Methanocaldococcus jannaschii DSM 2661: one gene and its partners. Each later gene encodes a partner of the first gene's protein in a complex. Links are inferred from orthologs where the notes say so. Each region holds a gene or a part of one and is shown in the gene's direction. Other genes may lie near its edges.

Region 1 (6,165 bases):
TAATAGTATATAAACTGCTAAAGTCCTATTCAAAGAAGGTAAAGTTTAAATAGCATAATCTGCTATTATAGTCAATCAATGTTTTTATAACAACAAAAAGAGGATATATGGTTTTTTGCAAAAGTTATTAAATTGACGAAGGAAGATTGACCGCCTTCTATAAGAAGGCGTTCATTATATGCCTTAATGTATTCTAAATATTTGCAAAAACTATAAAAACACAAATTAAAGATTTTAAGGTGATAACTTATGTCAAAAGGAACTCCATCAATGGGTAAAAGAAACAAAGGTTCATATCACATAAGATGTAGAAGATGTGGGAGAAGAGCCTACCACGTAAGAAAAAAGAGATGTGCTGCATGTGGATTTCCAAATAAAAGAATGAGAAAATATTCATGGCAAAATAAGAAAGTTAATGGTAAGAGAATAAAATAATTAAAATAATTAATTAGAAATTTTATTCTTTTTTAATTGAATTTATAGTATCTTTCAAAACACTTTGAAATTTTCCTTATTAATAAATAAGCTTTATAAATTTTGAAAGACACTATATTACCATTTGGCAATTGGGATAGTTTTTTATATAAATTAAAAGTTATAGTTTTTTGATAATCTTATTTTGGTGATAAAATGAGCGACCTTGAAAATATTGACTATTATGATTATAAGGCATTATTAAAGAGAGCAAGAAGTCAGATTCCAGATTACGTTTTCCAAAAAGATAGATTTGAACTTCCAGAAATTGAGATTTTGATAGAAGGAAATAGAACAATAATAAGAAACTTTAGAGAGTTGGCTAAGGCAGTTAATAGAGATGAGGAATTCTTTGCTAAGTATCTTTTAAAAGAGACTGGTAGTGCTGGTAACTTAGAGGGAGGTAGATTAATCTTACAGAGAAGAATCAGCCCAGAGTTATTAAAATCAAGAATTAATGACTTCTTGAGGGAGTATGTTATCTGTAGAGAGTGCGGTAAGCCAGATACCAAGATTATTAAGGAGGGAAGAGTTCATTTACTCAAATGTATGGCTTGTGGTGCTATAAGACCAATAAGAATGATTTAAATACCATAGGAGGATGCCTCCTATTGGGATATCACATGTCCATTAAGTTGCCCCTTACAGGGGCAATTAATGTCCAATAGGTTGGAATCCCTTTCTACGAGGGATGCTCATAAAAATTTTGATGAAACAGAAAGTTTCAATTCTGGCTACAAAAACTCAAAAAGTTTTCATTTAATCGGAGCGGAGCGAAGAGCTACAAATCCGTTAGGATTTATTTAACCAAAGCGTAGCTTCGGTAATGAAAACCTAACAGTTTCCATCTAAACGTTTATAAAAAGTTCCAAGGGAAATCATGGAAGTAAAAGCCATGGAGATTTTTAAAAAATATCTCTCTTTAAATATTCCAAAAAAGATTTTAATAACCTATTTTTTGTGTTGGGCAGGATTTCTGTTTTCTTTCTCTGTAGGGAAGTTCCTTTTATATTTATCATCTATTTTAAAATCCAATTTTATATCTGAACCAGCTAAATTAGCTCAAAGTGTTGGAACTGCAAAATTTAACGCTGTTTCTTCAGCTGTATCGAATACTGTTGGGGTAAAAAATGCTTACTTAACTTATGCTCTTTCATATATAGTTTCTAATTTTATGGGGTGTTTGATTATAATGTTTGCTCTTGGAGCACTTGCTTATTTATATAAGAAAGACTTAGAAAAAGCTAAAACACTTGAAGAGAAAGAAGAACTATTTAAGTGTTATCAAAAATATCTATTAATATTATTTATCTTTACTGTCATAAATCCACTGACTGGATTAATTGGAGTAAATCTTCAATATTCTGATTTAATTGCTGTCCTTCCACATGGATTTTTTGAATTTTTTGGATTTGCCACTGCAGTCGTTGTTGGAGTAGAATTATCAAATAAAATTCTCCCAATAGTTAAAAGAGAAATAACAAGTAAAAAAATAGTAATTCTTATAGCTTGTTCCTTTATATTTATCTTTATTGCTGGAATGTTGGAGCCAATTGACTGGTTTATCTATAGCTATGCAAAAGCTTATGGAATTCCCCTATTAGCTGCCTTTGCAACTGGGTATAAAAACTTATTTTTGTATCTAATTTCTATGCTTTTTAAATCTTGAGGTGATACGATTAAAGTATTGGCTATAGATATATCTGGAAGGCATCATGAAAATGATATATTTTTTAGAGTTTATGCTGGGGTTTTAGTTGAGATTAAAGCAGATAGAATTGTGCATGTGGAAAAAATAGATGTTATGGTTAAAGAAGAAGAAACTCAGAAGTTGAGAGATATTGTTAAAGAGGTTAAGGAGTTAATTGATAAAGTTGGAGATGAGTTTGATTACATTCTATGTGAAAGAGGAGAGTTTTTCAACATATCCAAGGATATTATTTCAGCAATTTTAAAAAAAGAGGTTATATTTCCAAAGACCAGAGGGGAGTTGGAAGCGATAAATATAGCCCACCATGTTTCTTATTCTGTTAGGAAACTGCTTATAGAAGAAAAAAGAAAAAGTTAATAGAAACTTTATATTGCCTGGTAAAAAATAAAAAGCTGAAACATAATAAGATAGTTTTTAAGAAATAAACTTTGGTGATTCTAATGTATGAGATAGTTAGATACGAAGGAGGGGTTTATAAAAACAACATCTTCAAAGAATGGATTGAGGATATCGGAGGTTTTGTTATTCAAGAGCACGTTATGCAGTTAGACGTTTATATGACCTTGGCAATTCCTCAAAATGAACTTGAAAATATCAAAGAGGAAGCTAAAAAATATAAGGGTAAGATTATAGAAACCCCGTTGGCAGGGACTGAAATAGCTGTTGTGGCTCCAAGTTTATCAAGACATCACCTCCCACATACTGCCTGTGATATTTCAGAATATTTGAGAAGATTTGGAGCTAAGCCAAACATGATTGGTTTAGCAAGAGGGGTTGGGAGAGACATAGCCCAATTGAGAGAAAAAGAAAGGAGATTAATAGAGGAGCATGATTTGGCTGTTTATGTAATGGGTAATTTTGAGGATTGCATTAAAAATAAAACCCATCTATTTGATGTGGATATTCCAGTTGTTGTTACTGGAGGACCTGAAAAAATAGATATTCCTTACCCGTATGTTGGAAATCTTGGGAGAAGAAGCCATAGATTAAGGCATGGAGAAGAAATTAGAGCTTTAAGAAAGATGGTTGAGGTAATAACAGAACTTATAAATGAGAGGAGGAGAGAGTTATCTTACGACCCTCCAATTGTTCCACCAGTAGTTGTTAAAGATGAGATTGAGAAGCAGGTTGAAGAAGTTTATTCAATTTTATCTCCAATGCCTATCGTTACTCAATTGGATGGTTTGAGAGTTAAGTTAGATTATGATAAATATGCAGATAAAATTAGGGAAGTTAAAGTCAAAAACTATACATTGGGAGATATAGCAGATATTAAAAGAAGTGAGATGAAAAACTATATATTAATAAAAATAAAACCAAAATCAGAAGTTGAATTTGAGATGCATAAGGATAAAGCTTAAATTATTTTTATAATTTTTATAAATAACATTACGAGGGAGAAACATGGAGAACTTTAATTTTAAATGCTATGATATAGATGAAAAGGAAATCCCAATACCTCCTGGATTACCTCAATCAATAATTGCCAGATTGATAGAGATTTGTAATGTAAAATTTGACATTAGGGAGGATGAAATATACAATGTTAAATATCCAGTGTTAATAGGAAAAGAAGAAGATTTAAAAGAAGCTAAAAAATATTTAGAGTTAATTACTGAAGCAAAATTGACTTTAAGAGATATTGCAAGATTGGCGAGGAGATTTAAAGTAAAAGCTAAGATTTACACAGATGATGAAGATTTGAGATATATTTTAGATGTTTTGAGTAACGATATAGCCAATAAGGATTATATAGAGATTGTTGAAGAGATGCCAGAAGGAGATAAAGAGGTTATTGAAATTGGAGACAAAAAAATATACGTTGGAATATAAATAAAATTAAATGACTTTAGCCAATAGAGAGACAATATTCATAACATCTATTTCCTTATCTATTTTATTCTCCTCCTTAAACCTTTTTAAGCTATCTCTTATGTGGTATTCACAGAATGGGCAAACTGTAATTACAGCATCTACATTGGCATCATAAATCATCCTTGCCCTACTTTTACCTATTAAGTTAGCAATATCTGGTTTTCCACTCCTAACTCCTCCTCCAGCTCCACAACACCTTGCCTCTATATCAATAAATTCAAGTTCTGGAATGGACTTTAAAATCTCTCTTGGCTGTTTATATATTTTTTGTCCTCTCCTCAAATGACATGGGTCGTGGTAAGTGATTCTCATCTTTAACGGTTTATACTTTAAAAGTCCAACTTCAGTTAAAACCTCTGTTATATCTTTAACTTCAAACTTTCTCTCCTTATAATCGTTTTTTAATGTGCTTCCACAACCAGCACAGATTGTTACAACACAATCAACATCCAACTTGTTAAATATTTCCAAGTTTTTTCTTTTTAGCATTTCAGCAACATCCCTCTGCCCAGTTCTGAAGAATGGTGAGCCACAGCAAACCTGATTTTTAGGAATAACAACTGACACACCATGAGCATTTAAAACCTTTATTGCATCTTTTCCTACATTTTGCAGTCTAAAATCAACTAAACATCCTGTAAAGAAAGCTACTCTTAATTTCTCACTTTCAGCTGGATAGAAATCAGCAACTTGCTTTAATAATGGCAATTCCTCTTCAACAACACTTCTGTTATATTTTAAAACATTTTCCCTAACTTTTAAGTGATTTTCTATATAATAGCCCTTACTAAATGCTAAAGCTCTAAGCTTTTCTATAGCTCTATGAACAATATCAATCTCCTTTGGGCAGACCTCAACACACTTAGCACACGTTGTGCAGTTGTAGATATTTTCAAAGTATGCAGTTATCTCTCTGCCATCTTCGTCCCTCTTATCAAACGCAAATCTCGCCAACTGTCTCATAAAAGTTGGGCCAGGATAGTCGCTAACTTCCCTTGCTGGACATACAGAGAGGCAAGATAGGCAGTCAATACAACCTCTAAGCTCTTTGTTCTCTTCAACATATTTGGGAATGAGAATTTCAAGCTCTTCAGGATAATTTTTTCTTATAAGGTAGTTTTTTATGCCTAATAACTTTTTATAATATGGTTCCCTATCAACAATTAAATCTCTAATAACCTTAAATCCTCTTAATGGCTCAATTATCATGCCATCCTCTACCTTTGTCTCACATGCCAATCTTGGCTCTCCATTTATTGTTACAGCACAACTTCCACACTGAGCATTTCTGCAAGACGCTCTAAATAAAATATTAGCCTCATAATGCTTATTTATATACTCTAAGGCCTCTAAAACTGTTATATTTTCTGGGACTTCATAGCTTTCAAGATACTCTTTCTCTCCGTTAAATCTCTTAACTGTTATCTTTATCATTATCCCATCCTCAAAGAAGCTATTGCAATTATATATAGAGCTAAAAATAAAATTCCTTGCCATCTACCAATCTTTGAGTATTTTGCAAATAAATAGAGTAAAAGGCTCATAATTACCAACACAGCCATTTGTACATTTTCCGCTGGGAGATGCATAAATAAACTTCCAACTGCCAAAGCGCCACCAATATCAGCTATGTTACTTCCAATGACATTTCCTAAGACCATGCCTCCAAGGTTTCTCTTTGCTGCTGCTAAGGAAACCATTAACTCTGGTAGAGATGTTCCAAATGCCACTAAGGTAAATCCAATAACCTTATCAGATATATCTAAAGCTAACGCTATCTTCTTTGCTCCATCAACAAATAATTCAGCTCCAACTAAAACACCAATTAACCCAATTATTAACAAAACTAAGGAGAACACTACTGAAGGGTTGTTTTTATCATTATTTTCTTCTATCTCAGCACTTCCATTCTTTACAGTCCATCTTAAGTAGATAATAAATAAAATTAGCAAAACAACTCCATCAATCCATGAAAATCCATCAATTCCTATAACTGCAGCAAATATAACAAATAGAAGATAAACTAATATATTCTTTTGTAAGTTTTTATCAACTATTATTGGACTTATAATTGCACTTAAGCCAAGGACTAAACCTATATTGCA
Region 2 (4,258 bases), 680 kb from region 1 along the record:
GTTTAGCATACCAAGGATTAAACGCAGACAACTTAGTAATTGACTTAGTTAAAGCAAACGGTAAGAACGGAACTGTTGGTACAGTAGTTGCTTCCGTTGTTGAAAGAGCTTTAGAGGATGGAGTCATTAAAGAAGACAAAACATTACCATCAGGATTTAAGTTATACAAACCAGTTGATGTTGCTAAGTGGAACGCTTACGCTGCAGCTGGTTTAGTTGCAGCTGCTATAGTAAACTGTGGGGCTGCAAGAGCAGCACAGAACATTGCATCAACAATCTTATACTACAACGACATCTTAGAATACGAAACAGGATTACCAGGAGTTGACTTCGGTAGAGCAGAAGGTACAGCAGTTGGATTCTCATTCTTCAGTCACTCAATTTACGGAGGAGGAGGGCCAGGTATCTTCAACGGAAACCACATCGTTACAAGACACTCAAAAGGATTTGCTATCCCGCCAGTTGCAGCTGCAATGTGTTTAGACGCTGGAACACAGATGTTCTCACCAGAGAGAACATCAGCATTAGTTGGAACTGTCTTCAGTGCAATTGATGAATTCAGAGAGCCATTGAAGTATGTCATAAAAGGAGCATTAGAAGTTAAGGACAAAATCTAAAACTTTAAGTGATTGTTTATGATTGAAGTTGAAATCTTCCCACATAGGTATTTGAAAGCCTCCACAACTGAAAAATTTCTCAATAAAATTTATGACTTGAAGACCGTGGAGAGAGTTGTAATCCACGGTCAGCCCCTCCCTAAAGTTATCACTTATGGGCCTGCAAGAGGTTTGCCAGTGAATCACACAGAGAGGAAGATAATACATGTTAAAGGAGTTCCAGTAGAGCTAACAGTGATGGCAGGGAGATTCTGGATAACTCTCAGTGATGACAGTGAGTTGGATAAATTAGATGAAATCTGCAAAGAAATGTTCCCATTTGGCTACAACTTAAGAGTCGGGAAATTCTTAAAAGACAGACCAACAGTTACCGACTATATAAAATATGGTGAAGATGGGGTCTTCCTAATAAATGAGATGGACAGAAGATTGATAGGAATGGTTGATCCAAGAAGTAGAATGGCAAACTCTGTTACAGTTGTAGAAAAAGAAGAAAAAGAGGAATAGTATGCCAGTAGGGAGAAGGGAACAAATTGTGGATTGTAGGTCAGTGATGGGTTTAGGAGAAGGGGGAGGATTAGCACAGAGAGGGACATTTGCAGAGGCATTAAAAAATGATGTGGTAGTTGTAGCGATGTCACCAGGAAGGAGGCATATAACAAAACCTGTCTGTGAGATAACTTATGGAATAAGGGAAGCAGGGATTCAAACAAGCGTTCTGGTTTTAAATGCTGGTTCAGGAATACCACATGATGCTCCGAGAGGAGCTCTGGGTTCAACCTTTGGTATCAAACCAGAAGAGGCAGAGCAAATAAATAGACATAAGCTCTGTGTTGTTCATTTCGGAAACGTTATCAGCCATATCGTCTATAAAGCGGGTCTCCTCCTAAAATACGTTGAAATTCCAACGATTATTGTCTGTCAAGCTCCTGTGGATATGGAAGACCTTGCTAAATATGGAATAAAGACAAGGGATGTCATGCCCTTAGAACCTAAGACCAAAGGGACAGTTGTAGATATCGTAACTGGAGTAATTAGGGGAGAATCTTGTCCCCAAACTAAAATTGATGAGGTAATAAGAAAAATAAAACTTCATTTAAACCTAAATTGAGGTGATTGTATGGCATACAAGCCACAGTTCTACCCAGGTCAAACAAAAATTGCTCAAAATAGAAGAGACCACATGAATCCAGATGTTCAGTTAGAAAAGTTGAGAGACATTCCAGATGATGATGTTGTTAAGATAATGGGTCACAGACAGCCAGGAGAGGATTACAAAACAGTTCACCCACCATTAGAGGAGATGGATTTACCAGAAGACTATGTAAGAGATTTAGTTGAGCCATTAAATGGAGCTAAAGAAGGTCACAGAATTAGATACATACAATTTACCGATTCAATGTACTTCGCTCCAGCTCAGCCATATGACAGAGCAAGAACTTACATGTGGAGATTTAGAGGAGTAGATACTGGAACATTATCCGGAAGACAAGTTATTGAGATGAGAGAGAGTGACTTAGAAGCATTATCAAAGAACTTCTTAATTGATACAGCATTCTTTGACCCTGCAAGAATTGGTATTAGAGGAGCTACTGTCCACGGACACTCATTAAGATTGGATGAAAACGGTTTAATGTTCGATGCTCTCCAGAGATATGTTTATGATGAGAAAACAGGACACGTTTTATACGTTAAAGACCAGGTTGGAAGACCATTAGATGAGCCTGTAGATGTTGGAGAACCTTTACCAGAAGAGAAATTGAAAGAGATTACAACCATCTACAGAATTGATGGAGTCCCAATGAGAGAAGATGAAGAATTATTAACAGTTGTTAAGAGAATCCACAGAGCAAGAACCTTAGGAGGGTTCTTACCAGTAGAAGATGTTTTCGAGAAACTCTAAGATTTGGGCTTTGCCCATTTAACCTTTATAACTTTCTCCCACTAAAACTACAAAAATAAATTATAAATCTCAAAAATATAACTTAGAAAAATAAAAAATAAAAATCAAAATTCCTCACAGAGGTGAGCCCGATGGATGCTGAAAAAAGATTGTTCTTAAAGGCATTAAAGGAAAAGTTTGAAGAAGACCCAAGAGAAAAATACACTAAGTTCTATGTCTTTGGCGGATGGAGACAGTCAGCAAGAAAAAGAGAATTCGTTGAGGCAGCACAAAAATTAATTGAGAAGAGAGGAGGAATTCCATTTTACAACCCAGATATTGGAGTTCCATTGGGGCAGAGAAAATTAATGCCTTACAAAGTTTCAAATACAGATGCAATTGTTGAAGGGGATGACTTACACTTCATGAACAACGCTGCAATGCAGCAGTTCTGGGATGACATAAGAAGAACAGTTATCGTTGGGATGGATACAGCTCACGCTGTTCTTGAAAAGAGATTGGGGGTAGAGGTTACTCCAGAAACAATTAATGAATACATGGAAACTATTAACCACGCTCTCCCAGGAGGAGCAGTTGTTCAGGAGCACATGGTTGAGGTCCACCCAGCATTAGTCTGGGACTGTTACGCTAAGATATTCACTGGAGATGACGAATTAGCAGATGAGATTGACAAGAGGTTCTTAATTGACATTAACAAGTTGTTCCCAGAAGAGCAGGCAGAACAAATCAAGAAGGCAATCGGTAAGAGAACATACCAAGTTTCAAGAGTTCCAACATTAGTCGGTAGAGTTTGTGATGGGGGAACAATAGCAAGATGGAGTGCTATGCAGATTGGAATGTCATTCATTACAGCTTACAAGCTCTGTGCTGGGGAGGCAGCAATTGCTGACTTCTCATACGCTGCAAAGCACGCTGATGTCATTCAGATGGCTTCATTCTTGCCAGCAAGAAGAGCAAGAGGGCCAAATGAACCAGGAGGTATCTTCTTCGGAGTCTTGGCAGATATTGTTCAAACATCAAGAGTTTCAGATGACCCAGTTGAACAGTCATTAGAGGTTGTTGCTGCTGGGGCTATGTTGTATGACCAAATCTGGTTAGGAGGATACATGTCTGGAGGAGTCGGATTTACACAGTATGCTACAGCAACCTATACAGATGACATCTTGGATGACTTCTCATACTACGGATATGACTACATAACCAAGAAATATGGAGGATGCAACAGCGTAAAACCAACAATGGATGTTGTTGAAGATATTGCTACTGAAGTAACTTTATATGGTTTAGAGCAGTATGACACCTTCCCAGCATTGTTAGAAGACCACTTCGGAGGTTCCCAAAGAGCAGGGGTTACAGCTGCTGCAGCAGGTATTACAACTGCATTAGCTACAGGAAACTCAAACGCTGGAGTTAACGGATGGTATCTAAGCCAGATATTGCACAAAGAATACCACAGCAGATTAGGATTCTATGGTTATGACTTACAAGACCAGTGTGGAGCAGCCAACTCATTATCATTCAGAAACGATGAAGGTTCCCCATTAGAATTGAGAGGGCCTAACTATCCAAACTACGCAATGAACGTTGGTCACCAAGGAGAATATGCTGGAATTACACAGGCTGCACACTCAGCAAGAGGAGACGCATTTGCATTGAACCCATTAATTAAGGTTGCATTTGCAGACCCATCATTAGTCTTTGACTTCACACATCCAAGAAAAGAGTTTGCAAGAGGTGC
Region 3 (4,099 bases), 640 kb from region 1 along the record:
CTTAAACAGCTTATTGTTAGAGGTTAAAAAGAGTGGGAAAAAGCCAATATTAATTTTTGATGAACTTCAGATGATTAAAGATGTTGTATTGAACACTGAAAATCAAAGATTTTCAGCGTTTCCTTCGCTTCGCTTCGGAAATGGGCAGAAGTATTTATTAAAAGAGTTGTTTCAGTTTTTAGTCTCTCTAACTAAAGAACAACATCTATGCCATGTTTTTTGTCTAAGTTCAGATAGCTTATTTATTGAATACGTTTATAGCACTGGAGAGTTAGAGGGAAGGGCAAAATATCTATTAGTGGATGATTTTGACAAGGAAACTGCCTTAAAGTTTATGGATTTCTTAGCAGTGGAGAATAATATTAACCTAACTAACGAAGATAAAGAGCTTATCTATAGCTATGTTGGTGGAAAGCCAAAAGACATAAAATACGTTGTTGAAGAAAGCAAATTTAAGGATTTAAGAGAGATTTTAGAGTTTATGCTAAAAGATGCAGTTCAAAAATTGGACATGTTTTTGGACATGCTGAATTATTCAAAACCAAAGGTAGATGTTGGTGATGAAGTTATAGAGATTAAAAAAGATAATGTTATTGAAGCTTTAAAGTTATTTAAGGATGAGTATGAGGTTAGTAAAAAACATATCCCGGTGCCAGTTTATACTTATCTGATTAAAAGGAATATCTTATTTTTAAATCCCATTGAAGGGATTTTAAAACCTCAAAGTTATTTAGTTTGGAATGCTATAAAAAGGTTATTATGATTAAAAATTGGACATTAATTGGGGCTGAAAGCCCCCAACTTATAACCAATTATCAAAGTTTTTAAATTAATATGGCACTTATAGAACCCTTTGGGCTTCTAAATGTTCCTTAATAGATGATTTAGCTTTGATAATTGGTTAATGGACGGGAGGTATACCAATAGGAGGTTTCCTCCTATGGTTGCGAATGCTATAAAGAGAGTGTTATAATTGGTGATAACATGGCTGAAATAGTTGTCCATTGTGAAGATAAAGCCGGGAAGGAGATTTATACAAAGGTCATACAAACAGCGTTGGAAGATTTGCTTTTAGGAAAATCAATAATTAGGGTTGAATTTATTGCTAAAGAGAAAGAACCTTATTTTATATTAGGGGTTTTACCAAAACATACAAGAAGAGCTATTAAGTTGAGAGATTTTGCTGAAATTGTAGAGCAAAAAAAAGAAGGTGGTAAAATAATATACAAGCTAAAAATCACTGATGAGACATATCTCCCACATCTGTTAAAAAAGATACACGTCATAGACCAGCCATCAAGGTTTGAGGTTGTTACAGATTCAGATATTGATTTAGATATGGAAGTTTATGATGCAGGTAAGGATTTCATAGATAAGGTTATGGATTTTATGGGTAGGGTGTTTCCAGAGGGTATGAGGATTAAAAATACCTATATAGACAAAGCCATTGTTTGTATTGCTTCAGAAAGACCATTGAAGGATGAGGAGATAGAAGAGGCATTAAAATTAAAGGATAAGTTAGAGAAGATGAATACTGCTGGTTATTATTAAGCACTGATAAGGGGAGTTTATGAACTCCTATGGAGTAATTCTTATATCGTACGTTGGGTTAATCAAGCTTGCATTAGCTGGGATTTTGTGTTATGGGATTTATTTAGCAATAAAATCAGAAAAGAATTTAATAAAAGATGCTTTATTTGTCTATAAGGATAACAACTTTAACGTATTTGGGAAAAAATATGCTTTAATGATTTTTTTAGCTTTTGGGTTTCCTATATTTTTTATTGGAAGTTTTCTGTATTTATTCTGGGAAAAACTGCCAGAAGGTTTTAGATTTTCTTTAACATTTGCCATAACATTTTTCGTTTTGTTTATCTTTGGTTTGTTGTTTGTAAAATACAAAATCCGTGTTTGCAAGAATGGGATATATGTAGGATTTAGATTTATAACATGGAAAGGTTTTGAAGGTTATAAGATAGAAAATAACAAAATCATACTCATTGGGAAGAAAGGAGTTACTTATCCAGTGCATTTAAAATATAGCAAAGAACTTGAGGATATAATAAAGAACTATTTAAAAAAGATTTAGATTGATAAAAACTAAAATGGGATTTGCATGATAGTTTTAAGAAATGAGATTTGCGATAAATTGGAAAATATAGCTAAGATTTTAAAATTTGTTAGACATTGCATTGGCTGTGAAGGCATAAACTTAGAGATAGAAAATCCTCAACATCATCCCTCAATAGAATTAACACAAAAATGCAATTTGAACTGTATATATTGCTACTCAAGGCTAAAAACTGTAAAAAGAGGAATTTATGGAAACTTAGAAGAGGCTGAGACAGTTACTATATCCCAATATGGAGAGCCGTTGTTGGATTTAGAAGGTGTTAAAAAAGCTATAGAGTTTTGTAAAGATTTGGGGCTTAGAGTTGATTTACAGACAAATGGAACTTTGTTAAATGAAGAGATTATTAAAGAGCTTAAAGATTTGGGATTAGACTTAATAATGATTAGTTTGAGCTCTTTTAGTAGAGAGAAGTATAAACTATTAACTGGAAAAGATTATTTTAATAGAGTTTTAAATAATATAAAAATTGCCTCAAAGTATTTACACACAATTGTTAGGTCTATTTATATTCCAGGATTTAATGATAATGAGCTTTTAAATTTAGCTAAAGAACTCAACAACTACGCTGATGAGATTATGGTTCATCAACTCATCTCATACAAAGAGAATGAAAATCTCTTAAAAAATGCTGGAATAGATTTGAATAACTTGGGAAGAATTAGAGATTTACTGCTAATAGTTGATGAGATGCAAAAAAACGCTCCTAAAATTAATGTTACCATTAAAGGATGCCTATTGGTTCAATTAAAGGAAATGGATGGTTTTATATTAAACAATATAACCTATGATGTATTCTCGGAAGTTCCAGATATTAAAAGAGAACATAGGCCTTTACCATGGTGATTTTATGGATTTTGAAGTTTATGATACTGAATATATGTCTATAATCTTTGTTAAGGATAGATTAGACTACACTGGAAAAGAGATAGAACCATTATGGGCATTTAAAACCTTTGACATTCAAAAAGATAGCATAGTTGTTTTTAGAGGTAGAATGGAAGTTACTACAGAGAATATGAAGGATTTAAAAGATATTAAGAGAGAGAAAGATATTAAAACCCCAATAAAATCAGAGGATGCCATAAATTTTGTTGTAGAGCATTTTGATGTCATTGATTTAAAGACAATATATTTAAGGCAGAGATTACTGGTTTTTATAGCTAAGGAAGTGATTGAGAGCTATAATATAAAGCTAAAAAGAGATGGGGATGATTTATACTTTGAGGACAAAAAATTATCTGTTTGTATTGCATGTAAAGGAACTGTTTCCGCAAAAATTCATTTGGGGATAAATGTCAAATCAAAAGGGGCTGAGCATGTTAAAATTATTGGATTGGAAGATTTAGGAATAAAAGATATAGATAAAGTTATGAGAGAAATAGCTATTAATTATGCCAAGGAGATAGACAAGATTGAGAGAGATTTGAGAAAGACATTGCCGTTAATTTAATATTCTGAAATCTCTGCTTTACTTAACTTTTCAAATCCATTCTTTTTAACTAAATATAAATCTTCTATTCTCACACCAAACTTGTCTTTTAAATATAAGCCCGGCTCAATGGTTACAACCATGCCCTCTTTTAAAATAATATCCTCATCATCTTTCAATTTGTTTGATAGCCTTGGCTCTTCATGAACCTCCAATCCAACGCCATGCCCCAAAGAGTGAATAAATAGCTCTTTATAATCATTGAAGAACTCTCTAACTATGTTATCAATTTGTTTAGCTGAAATTCCTTCCTTTAAATGCTCTTCAGCAACTTTTTTTGCTTCATAGACTAAGTTATAAATTTTTTTCATCTCTTCATCGTCTTTTAATAAAAACGTCCTTGTTATGTCTGAACAGTAGCCCTCATAAACTGCTCCAATATCAACTAATAAAATATCTGCAATCTTATCTTTTGTAGGTAAAGCGTGAGGGAATGAAGTTTTTTTACCAGAAACAACGATAGAATCAAATGCCGG

What was found.
Region 2: the proteins of MJ_RS00470 (region 1) and mcrC are in contact, whole or in part, in a cryo-EM structure (PDB 9H1L), measured with the Methanococcus maripaludis proteins. The link is inferred for Methanocaldococcus jannaschii DSM 2661 from one-to-one orthologs. Residues at the interface, in WP_011170365.1 of Methanococcus maripaludis: Arg6, Glu8, Gln30, His32, Val33, Met34, Gln35, Tyr39, Leu80, Ser81, Arg82, Leu85, Pro86, His87, Cys90, Asp91, Ser93, Glu94, Arg97, Lys98, Lys102, Pro103, Asn104, Met105, Ile106, Gly107, Ala109, His110, Lys122, Glu123; in WP_011171501.1 of Methanococcus maripaludis: Arg5, Lys6, Glu7, Gln8, Ile9, Val10, Asp11, Cys12, Arg13, Ala14, Val15, Met16, Gly17, Gly19, Glu20, Gly22, Gly23, Leu24, Gln26, Arg27, Gly28, Thr29, Phe30, Ala31, Glu32, Leu34, Asn36, Thr51, Tyr59, Arg62.
Region 3: the proteins of MJ_RS00470 (region 1) and MJ_RS04290 are in contact, whole or in part, in a cryo-EM structure (PDB 9H1L), measured with the Methanococcus maripaludis proteins. The link is inferred for Methanocaldococcus jannaschii DSM 2661 from one-to-one orthologs. Residues at the interface, in WP_011170365.1 of Methanococcus maripaludis: Ser79, Ser81, Arg82, His83, His84, Ala112, Gly113, Lys114, Asn115, Ile116, Asn139, Phe140, Glu141, Ser142, Cys143, Gly162, Pro163, Arg178, Arg179, Ala180, Gln181; in WP_104837391.1 of Methanococcus maripaludis: Cys8, Asp10, Ala12, Gly13, Ile16, Tyr17, Arg19, Ile20, Thr23, Cys41, Gln43, Asp44, Pro46, Phe48, Asp134, Asn137, Arg138, Val139, Phe140, Pro141, Glu142, Gly143, Arg145, Glu161, Lys162.

Annotation. Positions count from the first base shown.
Region 1 is NC_000909.1:85,942-92,106, reverse strand. Bases 1,771-4,585 are described here. They hold MJ_RS00470 (methanogenesis marker 7 protein), read left to right. Parts: upstream 1,771-2,625; coding sequence 2,626-3,546; downstream 3,547-4,585. Other genes in these bases: tfrB (fumarate reductase (CoM/CoB) subunit TfrB), read right to left, coding at 4,025-4,585; MJ_RS00465 (hypothetical protein), read left to right, coding at 3,590-4,018; MJ_RS00475 (DUF2209 domain-containing protein), read left to right, coding at 2,162-2,542; MJ_RS00480 (hypothetical protein), read left to right, coding at 1,771-2,143. Also shown: MJ_RS00490 (50S ribosomal protein L37e), read left to right, coding at 250-435; MJ_RS00485 (translation initiation factor IF-2 subunit beta), read left to right, coding at 631-1,062; more of MJ_RS00480, read left to right, coding at 1,355-1,770; more of tfrB, read right to left, coding at 4,586-5,494; MJ_RS00455 (calcium/sodium antiporter), read right to left, coding at 5,494-6,165.
Region 2 is NC_000909.1:769,171-773,428, forward strand. Bases 1-2,926 are described here. They hold mcrC (methyl-coenzyme M reductase I operon protein C), read left to right. Parts: upstream 1-1,125; coding sequence 1,126-1,728; downstream 1,729-2,926. Other genes in these bases: mcrB (coenzyme-B sulfoethylthiotransferase subunit beta), read left to right, coding at 1-617; mcrD (methyl-coenzyme M reductase operon protein D), read left to right, coding at 636-1,124; mcrG (coenzyme-B sulfoethylthiotransferase subunit gamma), read left to right, coding at 1,738-2,520; mcrA (coenzyme-B sulfoethylthiotransferase subunit alpha), read left to right, coding at 2,652-2,926. Also shown: more of mcrA, read left to right, coding at 2,927-4,258.
Region 3 is NC_000909.1:725,413-729,511, forward strand. Bases 1-2,767 are described here. They hold MJ_RS04290 (methanogenesis marker 17 protein), read left to right. Parts: upstream 1-984; coding sequence 985-1,551; downstream 1,552-2,767. Other genes in these bases: MJ_RS04285 (ATP-binding protein), read left to right, coding at 1-763; MJ_RS04295 (DUF5673 domain-containing protein), read left to right, coding at 1,571-2,089; MJ_RS04300 (radical SAM protein), read left to right, coding at 2,117-2,767. In the rest of the region: more of MJ_RS04300, read left to right, coding at 2,768-2,977; MJ_RS04305 (DUF366 family protein), read left to right, coding at 2,982-3,584; MJ_RS04310 (M24 family metallopeptidase), read right to left, coding at 3,581-4,099.